4 regions of the Isoptericola sp. NPDC019571 genome follow, and region 1 is predicted to be linked to each of the others. Evidence: riboswitches for the same ligand, from Rfam matches in the RefSeq annotation. Region 1 holds a riboswitch; each other region holds the start of a gene.

Region 1 (3,946 bases):
CGCGCGCGAGCTGGGCGGTGAGCACGGCCTCGGTGACCGAGAAGCAGCCCGCCGTGTTGGGCAGGGCGCGGATGCCGAGCCGCTCCAGCAGCCCCCAGATGCCGCCGTCCTCGGCGCCCGCGCCGCCCGGGCGCACCGCGACGCGGCGCATCGCCACCGTGGTGAGCCCGGTGCCCGACGCGACCAGCGCGTCCTCGAGCGTCATGAGGTTCGACGCGCCGCCCGTGCCCATGACGAGGCGCGAGCCGATCTCCGTGCCGGCGACCACCAGGGGGTCGACGAGCGGGTGCGCGAGCGGGCGGGACGTGGCCGCGGCGTGCGTGCTGGTCATGCTTCCTCCGTGCTTCGTGGTCAGGCTTCGTGGTCAGCCGCCCTGGACGGCGGTGACGATCTCGACCCGGTCGCCGGGAGCGATCCGGGTGCCGGCCCACAGGCCGCGGGGGACGACGGCGTCGTTCACGGCGACGGCGATGCCCTGCACGGAGCCGTCGGCGACGAACGCGGGCACGAGGGCCGCGACGACGGCCTCGACGCCGTCGCCGTGCGGCCCGTCGAGCGGGTAGGCCTCGCCGTTCACGACGGCGGTGCGGGTGGCGGGGGCGGCGGTCATCGGGCGGCTCCTTCGGGGAGACGGGCGGCGGGCGCGAAGCGGCGCGGGTCGGCGGCGGACAGCGCCGGGTCGGGGGGAGGCGCTCCGGTCAGCACGGCCACGACCGCGTCGGCGGTGAGCGGGGCGAGCAGCACCCCGTTGCGCCCGTGCCCGACGGCGGCGAGCAGGCCGGGCACCGCGGTCGCGCCGACGAGCGGCAGGTTGTCGGGGGTGGCCGGGCGGGCGCGCGGCGTGACGTCGACCAGCGCGGCCTCGTCGATGCCGGGCACGAGCGCGCGGGCGTCACGCAGCAGCGCGAACACGCCGCCCGCCTCGGCGCGGCGGTCGTCGGGGCGCTCCTCGCTGGTGGCGCCGACGACGATCTCCCGGTGGCTCGGCCCGGTGCCGGGCCCCGCGCCGGTACCGGGACCCCGCGGCACGACGTACACCGGCCGCCCCTGCACGGTGCCCCGCACCACGTGCTCGAGCGCGAGGCCCGGGCCGGCGTCCAGGCGCAGCGTGGCGCCCTTCACCGGCCGCACCGGGACACGCACGTCGGGCACGCCGTCGAGCAGCGACGCCGTCGCGACCGCGCCGGTCGCGACGACGACCGCGCCCGCGGCGTGGCGCGCGCCCGCGTCGTCGTGCACCGCGACGACGCGGCCCGCGCCGTCGCGCTCGAGCCGCGCCGCCGCGCGGCGCACGAGGGCGCCGCCGAGAGCCTGGACGAGCGCCGCGTGCGCCCCTCGCGGGTCCACGGCGAGGTCGCCCTCGACGACGGCCGCCCCGGCGAGCCGCGGCCCGAGGTACGGCTCGCGCCGCCGCGCGTCGGCCACGGAGACCTCGGCGGAGGCGAGGCCCCACTCCCGGTGCAGCGCCAGGACCCGGCGCAGCAGGGCGAGGTCGTCGGCGTCGTACGCGACGGCGAGCGACCCGGCGCGCAGCAGGGGGACGTCGCGCCCGGTCGCCGCGGCCAGGCGGACGGCGAAGTCGGGCCAGAGCGCGGCCGAGGCGACGTTGAGGCGGGCGAGCTCCCGCTCGCCGAAGTCGGACTCGCTGACAGCCGCGAGCATCCCCGCCGCGGCGCGGGTGGCGCCCTCGCCGGGCGACGGGTCGAGCACGGTGACGAACAGACCGCTCGCTGCGGCGCGCCAGGCCACGGAGAGGCCGACGATCCCGCCGCCCACGACGACCATGTCGGACAGGGTGTCGGACAGGGTGCCGGACAGGGTGCCGGACAGGGCGTCGGACGGACTGCTGGGCGTGGGCATGTGCGCTCCCTTCGCTGGCATGACCCAGATCAGGTTCGACGGTCGGCTCCTACGCCCTCTCAGCCCCGAGCGGGGCTCCCGTGCGCGGCCACTGTAACCCGGGCCGTGGTTACCCTGACCGGCGTGACCACGACCGCGCCCGACCACGGTGCCGCCCCGGAGACCGCTCCCGACGCGCCCCGCGCCCGCCTCGCCGACGCCCGCCTGTACCTGTGCACCGACGCCCGCGAGGAGCGCGGCGACCTGGAGGACTTCCTCCACGCAGCGCTCGCGGGCGGCGTCGACGTCGTGCAGCTGCGGGACAAGACGCTCGACGTCGCGCGCGAGCTCGAGCTGCAGGAGGTGGTCGCCCGCGTCGCCGCGGAGCACGGCGCGCTCTGGGCGGTGAACGACCGGGCCGACGTCGCGCAGCTCACCGGGACGCCCGTGGTGCACATGGGGCAGCGCGACCTGCCGGTGCCCGCCGTGCGGTCGCTGCTGGGGCCGGCGCCGGTGCTCGGCCGGTCCACGCACTCCGCGGACCAGGCCGCCGCGGCGGAGGCCGACCCGGACGTCGACTACTTCTGCGTCGGCCCGCTGTGGGCCACGCCCACCAAGCCCGGCCGCGCGGCCGTCGGGCTCGACCTGCTGCGCGAGGTGGCGGCGACCCGCCCGACGACGCCGTGGTTCGCCATCGGCGGCGTCGACGGCGAGCGCCTGGACGCCGTGCTCGACACCGGAGCGTCGCGCGTCGTCGTCGTGCGGGCGATCACGCAGGCGCCCGACCCCGAGCGCGCCGCCCGCGAGCTGCGCGAGCGGCTGGGCTGACCCGCCGGCCCATCCGGGCACGCCCCGGGATGGGGAGTGCTCCCCCTCGCGGGTGATACCCGGCGGGGGTGGCGTGTGCCACAGTGAGCTCGCCCCGCCTCGCGCCGGGGCGAGTCGCGCCCCCCGAGCCCTGGAGAAGTCGATGTCCCCTCGTGCCCGCACGTCCGCCCTGCTGCTCGCCGGCGCCCTGCTCGTCCTGTCCGGGTGCACCGGCGGGGGCGCCGAGGAGGAGGGCGGGACGTCTGGAACGGCCGCATCGGCCACCCCGGAGGCCGAGGCGGCCGCGGATCCTGGCACGGCGTCCGTCGCCGACCAGGTGATGGCGGAGCAGAAGATCGCGACGCCGCACGGCTCGGACGCGGCCCTCGGCGGCGAGGTGACCGTGTCGCTGCGGGCGGTCGAGGTGGCCGGCGGCACGACGACGGTGCGCTGGGCGCTGCGCTGGGACGACGACGCGTCGCCCGCCGACGCGGGGGCGAGCTGGTACGACATGAGCGTGGAACCCAGCACGACCATGACGGACCGGGCGGGTCTCAAGGCGTACCGGCCGTTCTGCACCGAGGGTGCCTGGCAGGAGGACACCGACGACTCGACGAAGGCGGCGGTCGCGCAGATCAAGTGCCGTGAGTCCATGCTCGTGTCCCCTCTCGAGAAGCACGCCTTCAAGTTCCCCAACCACGGCACCATCGAGGTGTCCGCCGTGCTGCCCGCGCCGGAGGGGGAGCCCGCGACGGTGGACGTCCTGCCCGCCGAGGGGCTGCCGCTGTTCACGGACGTGACGGTCACCTACGTCGACGGCGCCGCGAAGTGACGGCTCGACGGCAGCGGGGGACGGTGGTCGCGGCGCTCGCCGCGCTGCTCGCCGCGCTGCTCGCCGCGCTGCTCGCCGCGCTGCTCGCCCCGGGTGCTGCCGGCCCGGCCGTGGCGGGGACCGAGCCGAGCGCGTCGCCGAGCCCGTCGTCGGGCGCCGCTCCGACGGCCGACCCGGAGCTGATGCAGGAGGCGCGGGCAGCGCTCGCGGAGCAGGACGCGACCGTCGAGGCCGCGGAGACCACCGACGCGATGCGCACGGACGCCACGGTCGACCTGCGCGCGGGCGACTCGACGTTCGCCTTGGACGCCGCGGACTCCACCATCACTCTGGAGCAGAGGCAGGAGAAGAAGGACGACACGGTCGTCACGCTCACGTCCGACCTGCTGTTCGACTTCGGCAGGGCGACGCTGACGCCGGAGGCGGCGAAGGCGGTCGCGAGGCTGGCGGCGGACATCCCGCAGGACG
Region 2 (3,946 bases), on a different contig from region 1:
GTCCACGTGCAGCACGCCGAGGACCGCGTGTACTACGCGCTCGAGCGCCTGTGGAAGGACTGCCCGGCGGTCGAGCTGCCGGAGGACGCGCGCGGCGGCGACGGCGCGGCGGCCGCCGCCGAGTACGGCGACGGCGGGGGCGACGGCGCGATCCGTCTCGCGGGCGACGAGCGGTGACGGCCGGCACCGTCGTCCTGCTGCGGCACGCCCGCACCGCCTACAACGCCTCCCTGCGGCTGCAGGGGCAGATCGACATCCCGCTCGACGAGGTCGGACGCTGGCAGGCGGTGGAGGGCGGCTCCGCGCTCGCGTCGTCGCACCGCGCGACACGCATCGTGTCGTCCGACCTGGGCCGCGCCGTCGAGACGGCGTCCGCGTACGCGGACGCGCTCGGCGGGGAGCCCCTGGTGACGGACGAGCGCCTGCGCGAGCGCGGCTTCGGCGCCTGGGAGGGCCTCACGGGCGCCGAGCTGCAGGAGCGCTGGCCCGAGGAGTACGCAGCCTGGCGCCTCGGTGCCGAGCCCGTGGGGGCGGGGGCCGAGACGAAGGCGGCGGTCGCACAGCGCATGGCCGAGGCCGTGGCCGAGCACGCCGCGGACCTGGCCGACGACGCGACGCTCGTCCTCGTGTCGCACGGGGCCGCCATCTCGCTGGCGGTGACGGCGTTGCTCGGGCTCGACCCGACCACCTGGCGCGGGCTGGCGGGCATGCACAACGTGCACTGGTCGCACCTGCACCGTGCCGGGGAGGGCGCCGTGCCGGCATGGCGCCTCGTGGCGCACAACGTGGGCGCGGGGTACCCCCTGGACCGCTGGCAGGCGGGACCGGACTGGAATTTGGAACCTGGCCCGAAGTCTGCCTAAGATATCGACGTTCCGAGGGGCGCAAGCCCGGAGGAACACACCGAATCAGACGAATCGCCTGGCCGTCCGCGGTCGCGAGAGTCGGTTCTCGGGGCTGTGGCGCAGCTGGTAGCGCACCTGCATGGCATGCAGGGGGTCAGGGGTTCGAGTCCCCTCAGCTCCACCCCGACGAAAAGGCCCGGAACCCCATGGTTCCGGGCCTTCTTGCGTGACCAGGGGTTTCACGGTGCGGGACGGTCTTGCGCGGACGCCGACGTCGCCTAGGGTCGGACCTGCGGCCGCGTCGTCGGCCGTCACATCTGAAGACACCCATGACAGGGGAGCGCCGTCGAAGGGGCGCTGAGAGTGCGGGCACAGCCGCAGACCCTTGGAACCTGCTCCGGTTAGCACCGGCGAAGGGAGTTACCTGGAATGTCCGCGCCCATCTCTCTGCGCAGCGCGTCCCCGCGGTACCGCACCGTCGACCTCGTCACGGTGGCCATGCTCGGCGTGGCCGTCGGTGTCGTCTTCTGGGGCTGGACCCAGCTCTACCACCTGCTCTCCGCCGGGCTGGCGGTCGCCTTCCCGCCGGCCACCGGGCTGCTCGGGGGCGGCTGGCTGCTCGGCGGCGTGCTGGGCGGCCTCATCGTCCGCCGCCCGGGCGCGGCGCTGCTCACCGAGGTCGTCGCCGCGAGCGTCGAGGCGCTGCTCGGCGCCGGCTGGGGCTTCTCGGCGATCGTCTCCGGCGTCGTCCAGGGGTTCGGCACCGAGCTCGTGCTCGCGCTGTTCCTCTATCGCCGGTTCGGCACCGCCGTCGCGGCCCTGGCGGGTGCGGCGGCGGGCGCGTGCGGCGCCGTCTACGAGTGGTTCGCCTACTACCCGGACTGGGCGTGGGGCTTCCGGCTGGCGTACCTGGGCCTCTTCGCGCTGTCCGGCGCTCTGCTCGCGGGCCTGGGAGGCGCGGCGCTCGTGCGCGCCCTCGCGCGGGCCGGCGTGCTCGACGCGTTCGGGCCGGGGCGCGACCTCGCCGACCGCGGCGTCGGTCGTGCCGCCGATCGCGCCCGGGCCTGACGGCGTGGCGCGCGACGACGTCCGGGCGCGCGTGCGGGGGCTGAGCTGGCGGCCCACCGGGCGCCGGGTCCCGACGATCGAGGGCCTCGACCTCACCGTCGGCGCGGGGGAGCGCATCGGCCTGGTCGGGCCGAGCGGGGCGGGCAAGTCGACCGTGTTGCACGCCCTCGCGGGGGTCCTGGGGGACCCGCTGCCCGGCGACCTGTCCGGCACCGTCCACGTGGACGGCGGGGTGGGGCTCGTGCCGCAGAACCCGGGCTCCGCGGTCGTCGCGGCCCGGATCGGCCGGGACGCCGCCTTCGGCCCCGAGAACTCCGGCCTGCCGCGGGACGAGATCTGGCGTCGGGCCCGGGAGGCTCTCGACCGGGTCGGGCTGCGGTACCCGCCCGACAGGCCGACGTCGGCCCTCTCGGGCGGCGAGCTGCAGCGGCTCGCGCTCGCAGGGGCGCTGGCGAGCGCCCCGGGCCTGCTGCTCCTGGACGAGCCGACCGCGATGCTCGACCCCGCCGCCGCGGCCGAGGTCCGCGCCGCCGTCGTCGGCGCGCTGGAGGGCACGGGCACATCCCTCGTGGTGGTCGACCACCACGTCGGGCCGTGGCTCGAGCACCTGGACCGCGTCGTGGTGCTCGGGCCGGCGGGCCGGGTCACGCACGACGTCGCGCCCGCCGCGCTGAGCGACGGCGCGGCCGGCCCGCGCGGTGACCTGACGCGCGCCGGCGTCTGGCTGCCCGGGGTGGCGGCGCCCGATCCGCTGCCCGTCCCGGCCGCGCTGGTCGCGCCGGACGACGCCGGGCCGGAGGTCTCGGTCGACTCCCTCGAGGTCGACCTGACGACGCGCGGCCTGCGCGGCCGTACCACCACGCGGGCGCTCGACGGCGTGGCCGCGCGGCTGCCTGCGGGGCTCCTCACGGCCGTCACGGGGCCCTCGGGGGCGGGGAAGTCCACGCTCGTCGCCACCCTCGCGGGGCACCTGCGGCCGACCGCCGGCGTGGTGCGGGGAGCTCCGGGGCGTACGGCCCGCTCGCGAGACCTCGCGCGGTCGTGCGGCTGGGTGCCGCAGCACCCGGAGCACGGCCTGCTCGCCCTGCGCGTGCGGGACGAGGTGGAGCTCACCGGCCGACGCCTCGGCGTCCGGGTGGACGTGGATGAGGTGCTCGCGCTGCTGCGCCTGGACCATCTCGCCGACGCGCACCCGTTCCGGCTGTCCGGCGGCGAGCAGCGGCGGCTCGCGCTGGCGGCCGCGCTCGCGCACCGGCCGGGGCTCGTGCTGCTGGACGAGCCGACCGTCGGCCAGGACCGGGGGACCTGGGCGGCGGTGGCGGGGTGGGCCACCGCCGCCGCCCGGCATGGCGCCACGGTCGCGGCCAGCACCCACGACGCGCACCTCGTCGCCCTCGCCGGGCACCAGGTGCAGCTCGGCGGCCCGGCACGCGAGCGACAGGCGGTGGCGGCATGACCGGTGTGCTGGGGCGCGTGAACGCCCTCGTGCTCGTGGCGCTCGGGCTGCTCGGGCTGGTCGCCTCCCTGGGCGTCCGGGACGTCGCGAGCGCCGGCGCCGCGCTGGGCGCCTGCCTGGCGTTCGGGCTGCTGCTCCTGCCGCGCGGGGCCGGGTCGCCGGCCCGGTACCTCGCGGTCGTCGTCGCCATCGCGTCGGTGGCGTGGTCCACCTGGCTGCTCGGCGGCCGCGACCCGGTGGAGGCCGGCGTCGCGGGGGCCCGCATCGCGGTGCTCGCGCTGCCGGGCGTGGCGCTCGCCCCGCTCGTCGACCCGAGCGGGCTGGCCGACCAGCTCGGCCAGCGGCTGCGCCTGCCGGCGCGCTTCGTCGTCGGCGTCGCCGCGGCGCTGCAGCGGTTCGAGCGGCTCGGTGCGGTGTGGGAGCAGGCGTCGCGAGCCCGCCGGTCGCGCGGCGTCGGGCCCGGCCGGGGTCCGCTCTCGCGGGCCCGACACGCGGCGTCCGTGACGTTCGCGGTCCTGGCCGCCACCCTGCGCGACGCGGCCGCCATGGCCGTCGCGATGGACGCCCGCGGCTTCGC
Region 3 (3,946 bases), on a different contig from region 1:
CCGCGAGCTCGTCGCCCTCGCGGAGCTGCTGGGTGCGGGGAGCCAGCTGCTCGTCGGCCGGTACCGCGTCGACGTCGCCACGGGGGAGTGGTGGTGGTCGGACGAGGTCTTCCGGATCTTCGGTCGCGAGCCGGGCAAGATCGCGCCGGGACCGGAGGTGCTGCGCGCCCACCTGCATCCCGACGACCGCGAGCGGCTCTCCCGGACGGCGGTGGTCGCGCTCGGCACCGGGCGGCCGTTCTCGGGGGCGCACCGCGTCGTGGACGACCACGGGCGCACCCATACCGTCGTCGTGACCGGACAGGGAAGGCACGGGGCCGACGGCGCGTCGTCGCAGATCGTCGGCTACGTCATCGACGCGAGCCCGGTCGTGCGGGACGCGCTGGAGCGCGAGGCGCACCGGGCCGTGTCCCGAGCGTTCGTCGCGGCCGCGGCCGCCGAGCAGGCCAAGGGAGCCATCATGGCGGTGTGCGGCGTGGACGAGTCGGTCGCCACCGAGGTGCTCGCGGACGCCGGCGCGCAGGTCGGGATCTCCGCCCAGTCGGCGGGCGAACAGGTGATGAAAGGGCTCGCGCGGCCCGTCGGGGACCGCGACGCCGCGCTCACGGCGGCGGAGGTGGTGCGGTCCGCCCCGCCGGCCCAGGACGCGGCGGACCGGCTCAGCCAGGCGCTCGCCACCGTGCGGCCGGTGGACCGGCCGCACGGGCACGACGCGCAGCTCGCCCGCCGGCGTCCGCGCGCGAGCCACTGACCCGCAGGGCGGGCCCGTCAGGAGCGGGGGATCAGCGGCCGGGGACGAACCGGGCCGCCGCGCGCACGGCGCCCTTGCGGGCGAGGCGCTTCGCGAGCACCGCGACCCCGCCCGAGACCGCCGCGAAGGTGACGGCCTGGATGATCGAGATCTCGTCGTCGTCCACGTTGGTGGGCGCCACGCTGCCCGTCGTCTTCTCCCAGACCACCCCGATCAGCTTCTGCGCGACCCATCCGGCGGCGATCGTCAGCACCACCGTGCCGACCTTCACGCCCAGCGGCTGCTCGGTGTCCGTCACGTGCTCTCCCTCGGTAGGTCCCGGCGCGGCCGCGGCACGACCGCGCGTCGTCTCGCGTGCGTCCGCGGCCGCCGGACGGCGTCACGGCACGTCAGGCACGTCACACCCCGAGGCCGAGGACTGCACCACGGTAGCGCGGCGTCGGCGGGTAGGCTCGTGGTGATACGACAGGGGAGCGCCCACCGGCGCTGAGAGTGCGGACCGCCGCAGACCCTCGAACCTGACCCGGTTAGCACCGGTGGAGGAAGTCGGGAATCTCGTTCCCTGCGGACGGCCGCACCACGACGGTGCCGGGTGCCCGCAGGACCCCCTTCTCGCACCTTGAGGAGGACAGCATGAAGCTCACGACCACGGCCCGGACCACGGCCGCCACCGCGGGCGTCGTCGCCCTGCTGCCGCTGCTGGCGGCGTGCGGCGGGACGCCCACGGACGACGCGAGCGGCGCGGCGTCGAGCACGGTCACGCTCGTCACCCACGACTCGTTCGCCGTCTCCGACGACGTCCTGGCCGCGTTCGAGAAGGAGTCCGGTCTCACCGTCGAGCAGGTGGCCCCGGGCGACGCGGGCACGCTGGTGAACCAGCTCGTGCTCACCAAGGACGCGCCGCTGGGCGACGTCGTCTTCGGCGTGGACAACACGTACGCGTCGCGGGCCGTCGACGCCGGGGTCTTCGAGGAGTACCAGCCGGCCGACCTCGCCCCGGAGGTCGCGGCCTACGCGCCCGACGACCTGGCGGGCACGCTGACGCCGGTCGACGTGGGCGACGTGTGCATGAACCTTGACGACGGCTGGTTCGAGAAGCACGGCGTCACGCCCCCGACGACGCTCGAGGACCTCGCGAAGCCGGAGTACGCGGACCTCACCGTCGTGACCAATCCGGCGACGTCGTCCCCCGGCCTCGCGTTCCTGCTCGCGACGATCGGCGCGTTCGGCGCGGACGGCTGGGAGGCCTACTGGGCCGACCTGCGCGACAACGGCCTCAAGGTGGCCGAGAGCTGGGAGGACGCGTACTACGTGGACTTCTCCGGCGCCGGCGAGGGCGGGCAGCGCCCGATCGCGCTGTCGTACGCGACGTCGCCCGCGTTCACCGTGAGCGACGACGGGAAGACCTCCGCCACGAGCGCGATGCTCGACACCTGCTTCCGGCAGGTCGAGTACGCGGGCGTGCTGGCGGGCGCCGAGAACCCCGAGGGCGCCGAGAAGCTCGTGGACTTCCTGACGAGCGCCGAGTTCCAGGCCGACGTGCCCGGCCAGATGTACATGTACCCCGCGGACCCGGGCGTGGAGCTGCCCGCCGACTGGCAGCAGTTCGCGCCCCTGGCCGACGAGCCGTTCGAGGTGGCGCCCGCCGACGTCGCCGCGCACCGCGACGAGTGGATCGAGCAGTGGACGGCGACGGTCGTCGGCTGACGCGCCCCGTGCCCCGCGTCCCGCGCGCCACCGCCCGCCCGGCAGCCCGGGCGGCGCGGTGGCGCGCCGCCCGGCGGGGTGCAGACCGATGGGGCGCGTGGCTCGGCTGGGGCGCGGCCGTCGCGCTCCCGCTGGGCTTCCTCGCGGTCTTCTTCGCGTGGCCGGTGGTGTCGCTCGTCCTGCAGGGGTTCTTCACCGAGACCGCGGCGGGGCGGGAGCTCGACCTGTCCGGCTTCGCAGAGGTGCTGTCCCAGGAGCGCACGTGGCGGATCGTCGGGCAGACGCTCGCCCAGGCGATCACGGGCACGGCGCTGTCGGTGCTGCTCGGCCTGCCCGGCGCGTACGTGCTGTACCGGTGCCGGTTCCCGGGGCGCACCCTCGTGCGCGGCCTGGTGACCGTGCCGTTCGTGCTGCCGAGCGTCGTCGTCGGCGTCGCGTTCCGCGCGCTCTTCGCCCCCGGCGGGCCGCTCGGCTGGGCGCACCTGGAGGAGAGCTTCGCGGGCATCGTGCTCGCCCTGGTCTTCTTCAACTACGCGGTCGTGGTGCGCACCGTCGGCGGCATGTGGGAGCGGCTCGACCCGCGCGCCGAGCAGGCCGCCCGCGCGCTCGGCGCCACGCCGTGGCGCGCGTTCCGCACCGTGACGCTGCCCGCGCTCGGCCCGGCGATCGCGTCGGCCGCCGCGGTCGTCTTCCTGTTCTGCGCGACGGCGTTCGGCGTCGTCCTCGTCCTCGGCGGCCTGCGCTACGGCACGATCGAGACGGAGATCTGGACGCGCACCACCCAGTTCCTCGACCTGCGCTCGGCGGCGGTGCTGTCGGTGCTGCAGCTCGTCGTGGTGGCCGGCGCGCTGCTGGTCAGCTCCCGCGCCCGGGCGCGCCGGGAGCGGGCCCTGCACCTCACGAGCGACAGCGTGTCCGCGCACCGGCTGCGGCTGCGCACCGGTGCCGACGGCACGGACGTCGTGCCGGCGCTCGTCACCCTCGTCGTGGTCGCCGGGCTGCTCGTGCTGCCCATGGCGGGGCTCGTCACGCGGTCGCTGCGGGCTCCCGACGGCTCCTGGGGCCTCGACAACTACGTGGCCCTCGGCACCACCGGCGGGCGCAACGCCCTGACCGTCACGGTCTGGGAGGCACTGGGCAACTCGCTGCGCACCGCGGCGTGGGCCGCGCTGATCGCCGTCGTCGTGGGCGGCCTCGTGGCGCTCGTCGTGTCGCGTCGCCCGCGGCGGGCGGGTCTGCGGAGCGCCGTCGGGGTGCTCGACGCCGCGTTCATGCTGCCCCTGGGCGTCTCCGCCGTGACGGTGGGCTTCGGCTTCCTCATCACGCTGGACAAGCCGTTCGGGCTCGACGTCGACCTGCGCACCTCCGGCGCGCTCGTCCCGATCGCGCAGGCCGTCGTCGCCATCCCGCTCGTCGTGCGCACGATGCTGCCGGTGCTGCGCGCCATCGACCCGCGGCTGCGCGAGGCGGCCGCCACGCTGGGCGCGG
Region 4 (3,946 bases), on a different contig from region 1:
CAACGCGGGCCGGACGTACGGGTAGAGCCGGCGCACGGACGCGAACGTGGAGAGCTCGGAGCCCGCGGGGGCGACGGCCGCCACGGGGGCGACGGCGGCCGCGGGGGCGGCGCCCGGCCGGCCGGGCGGGCCCTCGGCGCGACCCGGCGGCGTGCCGGGCGCGGCGGGACGGCGGGGAGCGGAGGAGGCGGGGCTCCTCCTGGGACTTTCGGAGGGATCGGCGCGGCGTGCGCCTCGGCTGCGGCTGCGCGAAGTGCGCTTCGTGTCGGGCATCACATCCATTCTGTCACTCGCCTCCGACACGCTTGCCCCGATCACGCGGTGGGTCCCAGAACCGGGTCACCGCTTACCGCCGCGTGATCCCGCCGTCCGGCAGGACGGCGGGGCCCGCGACCGGCCCCACGACGGGGCCGGCGAGGCTGCGGTCAGCCCACCGCGACGCGGTCGGCGGGGCGCCCGTCGACGTCCTCGGCCGCGCCTTCCGTGCCCGCTGTGCCGGGGAGGCCCGTCTGGTCGAAGAACGCCAGCTCGTGCTCGCACGCCGCGCGGAACGCCGCCGCCATCCGGTCCCGGGTGGACGCGTCGGACGCCGCGGCGGCGCGGCGCAGGATCGCGACGGCCTCCCGCGTCGCGCCCGCGAACGCGTCGTCCGCGTAGGTGCCCAGCCACTCAGCGTACGGGTGGCCCGCGTGGTTGCGGGCGGCCAGCCGCTCCCCCACGTCCTGGTAGATCCAGTAGCAGGGCAGGACGGCGGCCACGAGGGTCGCGTAGTCGTCGCCGGCCGCGCGCAGGTGGTCGAGGTAGGCGGCCGTCGTGGCGCTGGCGGGCACGTCCTGCGGCTCCCCGCCCAGCCAGCGCGTGTGGAGGTCGAGCTCCGTCACCAGGGCGCCGTGCGCGCCACCGGCCCAGAACGCCTGCTCGGCCCGCGTGGGCGCGAGCTCGCTCGCCCGCGCGAGGCAGCGCGCGTAGTCGCGCAGGTAGAGCGCGTCCTGCTCCAGATAGGTGCGGAAGTGGTCGGGGTCGAGGGTCCCGTCGCCCAGCGACCGGACGAACGCCAGGTCGTCGATCGCGGCACGCACGTCCGCGGCGTCGTCCCACCACCGGGCGACGACGTCCTCCGCGCCCGCACCGGCCGCACGGGACGGCGCCTGGGGTTCCGCGCCGCCCGCGCGCAGCCCCACCAGGTGGTCGACGGGGCCGTTCCCGCCGCCGACGCGCAGGGCCTCCCCCGCCCGGATCGCCGCGGTCAGCCAGGCCTTCGTGCCGCGCAGCGCCTCCGCCCAGTCGCCCGTGCGCGCGTACCGGGCGGCCAGCCCGCTGGACAGCGAGCAGCCGGTGCCGTGGGTGGAGGTGCTGGTCAGGCGCGGGCCGGGGAGCTCCACGAGCACGCCCTGCGGGCCGACGAGGGCGTCCGGGGCGCCCTCCTCCCTCGCGTCCGGACGCGCGAGCAGGTGGCCGCCCTTCGCCACCACCAGGACCCCGTGCCGGGCGGCCAGCCGTCGCGCCTGCTCGAGGGCGGCGGGCCAGTCCGCGGCGGGGGGCTCCTGCGCGAGGACCGCGAGCTCGGGCAGGTTCGGCGTCACGACGTCCACCCGGCCGAGCAGGTCCCGCACGGCGTCCTCGGCCGCCGGGTCGAGCAGCCGGTCCCCGCTGGTCGCCACCATGACCGGGTCCAGGACGACGGCGGGGCGCGCGGTCGTGCCCGACCGGTCGGACGTGGCGTGCGACAGCGCGTCGAGCCACGCGGCCACCGCCCGGGCCACCGGGGCCGAGGCGAGCATCCCGATCTTCACGGCGTCGACGGTCACGTCGTCGGTGACGGCGTCGAGCTGCGCGGCGAGGAACGCGGGGGGCGGCACGTGCACGTCGCGCACGCCACGGGTGTTCTGCACGGTCAGGGCCGTGACGGCGGCCATCCCGTAGCCGCCCGCGGCCGCGATCGACTTGAGGTCGGCCTGGACGCCCGCGCCCCCGGACGGGTCGGACCCGGCGACCGCCAGGACGCGGGGCCTGCTGCCCGTCCGGAGCGCCCTCGTCGGCGACGAGACGGGAGCGGGGGCGGCGTGAGCAGGGGTGGTGCTGCCGGCGCGGCCGGCGGAGCTGTCTTCAGGTGCGCGCGCACTCATGTCGACATCCCTTCGCTAGTACGAGCTAGATCAGGTTCGACGGGTGTGTTCTCAGCGCCCGCCGGCCGGCCGTGACGAAGTCGCGGCGATGACCGGTCGGGACGCACCCCGTGTCGTGGCGCCCACCGTAGCCCAGGTCGGCACCGGCGGGTCCGGCGTCCCGCGCGGGTGCGTCGTTCCTGGCTCCGCCGTCGTCCGGGCGGCCGCCCGGGGCGAGACTGCAGGTCCCGGCCGACGCCGCGGTAGGGTGCGGGGGTGCCCGTGGTCGTCCGTCGTGTGCGCGAGCTCCTCGTCGCCGGCACGACGCTCAGCATCGCGGCCGCCGCCCACCTGCTGGCCGGCGGCGCGCTCCCCGGGGCACCCCTCGCCTGGCTCGTCGTCGCGGCGCTCACGGCGCCGCTCGCGGTGTGGACCGCGCGCCGCAGGCTGACCCTCCGGCGCCTCCTGCCGGCGATGGTCGCGCTGCAGCTCGTCCAGCACACGACGTTGTCCGTGCTCGGCGCGGCGGGCACGGGCGCTCCCTCGGCACCGCTCCCGACCCCGGGCACCACCCTGGACGGGCACGCGCTCCACGCCATGGGCCCGGGCTCCCTCGCGCCAGCGACGGGCGGCGGGCTGCTGCATCACGCGGGCGACGCCGGGACGACGTCCTGGATGCTCGCCGCGCACGCCGCCGCGGTGCTGCTCACCGCCCTGCTGCTCGCGGCGGGCGACCGGGCGGCCCTCACCGTCGTCGGGCACCTGCGGCACGTCGCGCTCCTCGTGCAGGAGCCGCCGGCGCTGCCGGTGGTCCGCGAGCCCGCCGTGGTCGTCGGGCGCACCTGGCGCCCCCACCCGGCCCGCGTCCGCCGGCGCACGCCCCCACGAGGACCCCCTCTGCTCCCGGGCGCCCTCGCGCGCGCCGCCTGACCCTGCCCTGGTCCGTCGTCGGACGGGGGCGGGTCCCTCGCCGTCCCACGACCGCCTGACACACCTGACAGCCAGGAGCAGAAGAACCCATGTCCAGGACCACCCCTGTCATCACCCGTGCCCTCCGCCCGCGCCGCCTCGTCGGCGCGGCCGCGCTCGCCCTCCCCGCCCTCGTGCTCGGCGCGACCGCCGCGTCCGCGCACGTGACCGTGACCCCCGACGCGGCCGAGGCCGGGTCGTACGCCACCCTCACCTTCAAGGTCCCGAACGAGTCCGCCGAGGCGTCGACCACCGCGGTGCAGGTCGACCTGCCCACCGACACCCCCTTCACCAGCGTGTCCGTCGAGCCCGTGCCGGGCTGGACCGCGAAGGTCACCCAGGCGCCCCTGCCCGAGCCCGTCGAGGTGCACGGCACCACCGTCACCGAGGCGCCGGCGAGCATCGAGTGGACCGCCGACGACGCCGACGCCGGCATCGCGCCGGGCGAGTTCCTCCGGTTCACCGTGTCGGCCGGCGCGGTCCCGGACGGCGTGGCGGAGATCGTCCTCCCCGCCACCCAGACCTACTCCGACGGCGAGGTCGTCGCCTGGGACCAGGAGGCGTCCGGCGACGCCGAGCCCGAGCTCCCGGCCCCTGTCCTGCAGGTCGTCCCGGCCGCCGAGGACGGCGGCCACGGCGCGGCGTCGGCGGCCGGTGCCGGCGACGCCGCCACGGACGCGCACACCGACGCGGCGGCCGAGGACGGCGGCTCCGGCACCCTCCCGCTCGCGCTCGGCGCCGCGGGCCTCGGGCTCGGGCTGGTCGGCGCCGTCACCGGCGTGACCGCCCTCGCCCGGACGCGCGCACGGGCCACCGACACGGACGGCACGGACGGCACGGACGGCACGGAGCAGCGATGAGCGCGCCGGACG

Evidence for each region. Region 1 has a riboswitch for thiamine pyrophosphate ahead of thiO (glycine oxidase ThiO). Riboswitches for the same ligand answer to the same signal wherever they lie in the genome.
Region 2: another riboswitch for thiamine pyrophosphate. It lies ahead of ACH443_RS06920 (ECF transporter S component); the one in region 1 lies ahead of thiO (glycine oxidase ThiO).
Region 3: another riboswitch for thiamine pyrophosphate. It lies ahead of ACH443_RS13320 (thiamine ABC transporter substrate-binding protein); the one in region 1 lies ahead of thiO (glycine oxidase ThiO).
Region 4: another riboswitch for thiamine pyrophosphate. It lies ahead of ACH443_RS11730 (bifunctional hydroxymethylpyrimidine kinase/phosphomethylpyrimidine kinase); the one in region 1 lies ahead of thiO (glycine oxidase ThiO).

Annotation. Positions count from the first base shown of each region.
Region 1 covers NZ_JBIRXZ010000008.1:99,545-103,490, reverse strand. The annotation lists gene ACH443_RS14855 (thiazole synthase) at 1-331, opposite strand, end outside; gene thiS (sulfur carrier protein ThiS) at 365-610, opposite strand; gene thiO (glycine oxidase ThiO) at 607-1,860, opposite strand; TPP riboswitch at 1,850-1,952, opposite strand; gene thiE (thiamine phosphate synthase) at 1,984-2,667, shown strand; gene ACH443_RS14835 (hypothetical protein) at 2,810-3,478, shown strand; gene ACH443_RS14830 (OmpA family protein) at 3,475-3,946, shown strand, end outside.
Region 2 covers NZ_JBIRXZ010000003.1:250,011-253,956, forward strand. The annotation lists gene rsfS (ribosome silencing factor) at 1-177, shown strand, start outside; gene ACH443_RS06910 (histidine phosphatase family protein) at 174-863, shown strand; tRNA gene ACH443_RS06915 (tRNA-Ala) at 954-1,026, shown strand; TPP riboswitch at 1,170-1,281, shown strand; gene ACH443_RS06920 (ECF transporter S component) at 1,275-1,913, shown strand; gene ACH443_RS06925 (ATP-binding cassette domain-containing protein) at 1,888-3,369, shown strand; gene ACH443_RS06930 (CbiQ family ECF transporter T component) at 3,366-3,946, shown strand, end outside.
Region 3 covers NZ_JBIRXZ010000006.1:286,843-290,788, reverse strand. The annotation lists gene ACH443_RS13330 (PAS domain-containing protein) at 1-751, shown strand, start outside; gene ACH443_RS13325 (DUF4235 domain-containing protein) at 783-1,049, opposite strand; TPP riboswitch at 1,209-1,313, shown strand; gene ACH443_RS13320 (thiamine ABC transporter substrate-binding protein) at 1,385-2,458, shown strand; gene ACH443_RS13315 (ABC transporter permease) at 2,434-3,946, shown strand, end outside.
Region 4 covers NZ_JBIRXZ010000005.1:320,044-323,989, forward strand. The annotation lists gene ACH443_RS11730 (bifunctional hydroxymethylpyrimidine kinase/phosphomethylpyrimidine kinase) at 426-2,126, opposite strand; TPP riboswitch at 2,117-2,247, opposite strand; gene ACH443_RS11735 (hypothetical protein) at 2,382-3,035, shown strand; gene ACH443_RS11740 (YcnI family protein) at 3,125-3,934, shown strand; gene ACH443_RS11745 (copper resistance protein CopC) at 3,931-3,946, shown strand, end outside.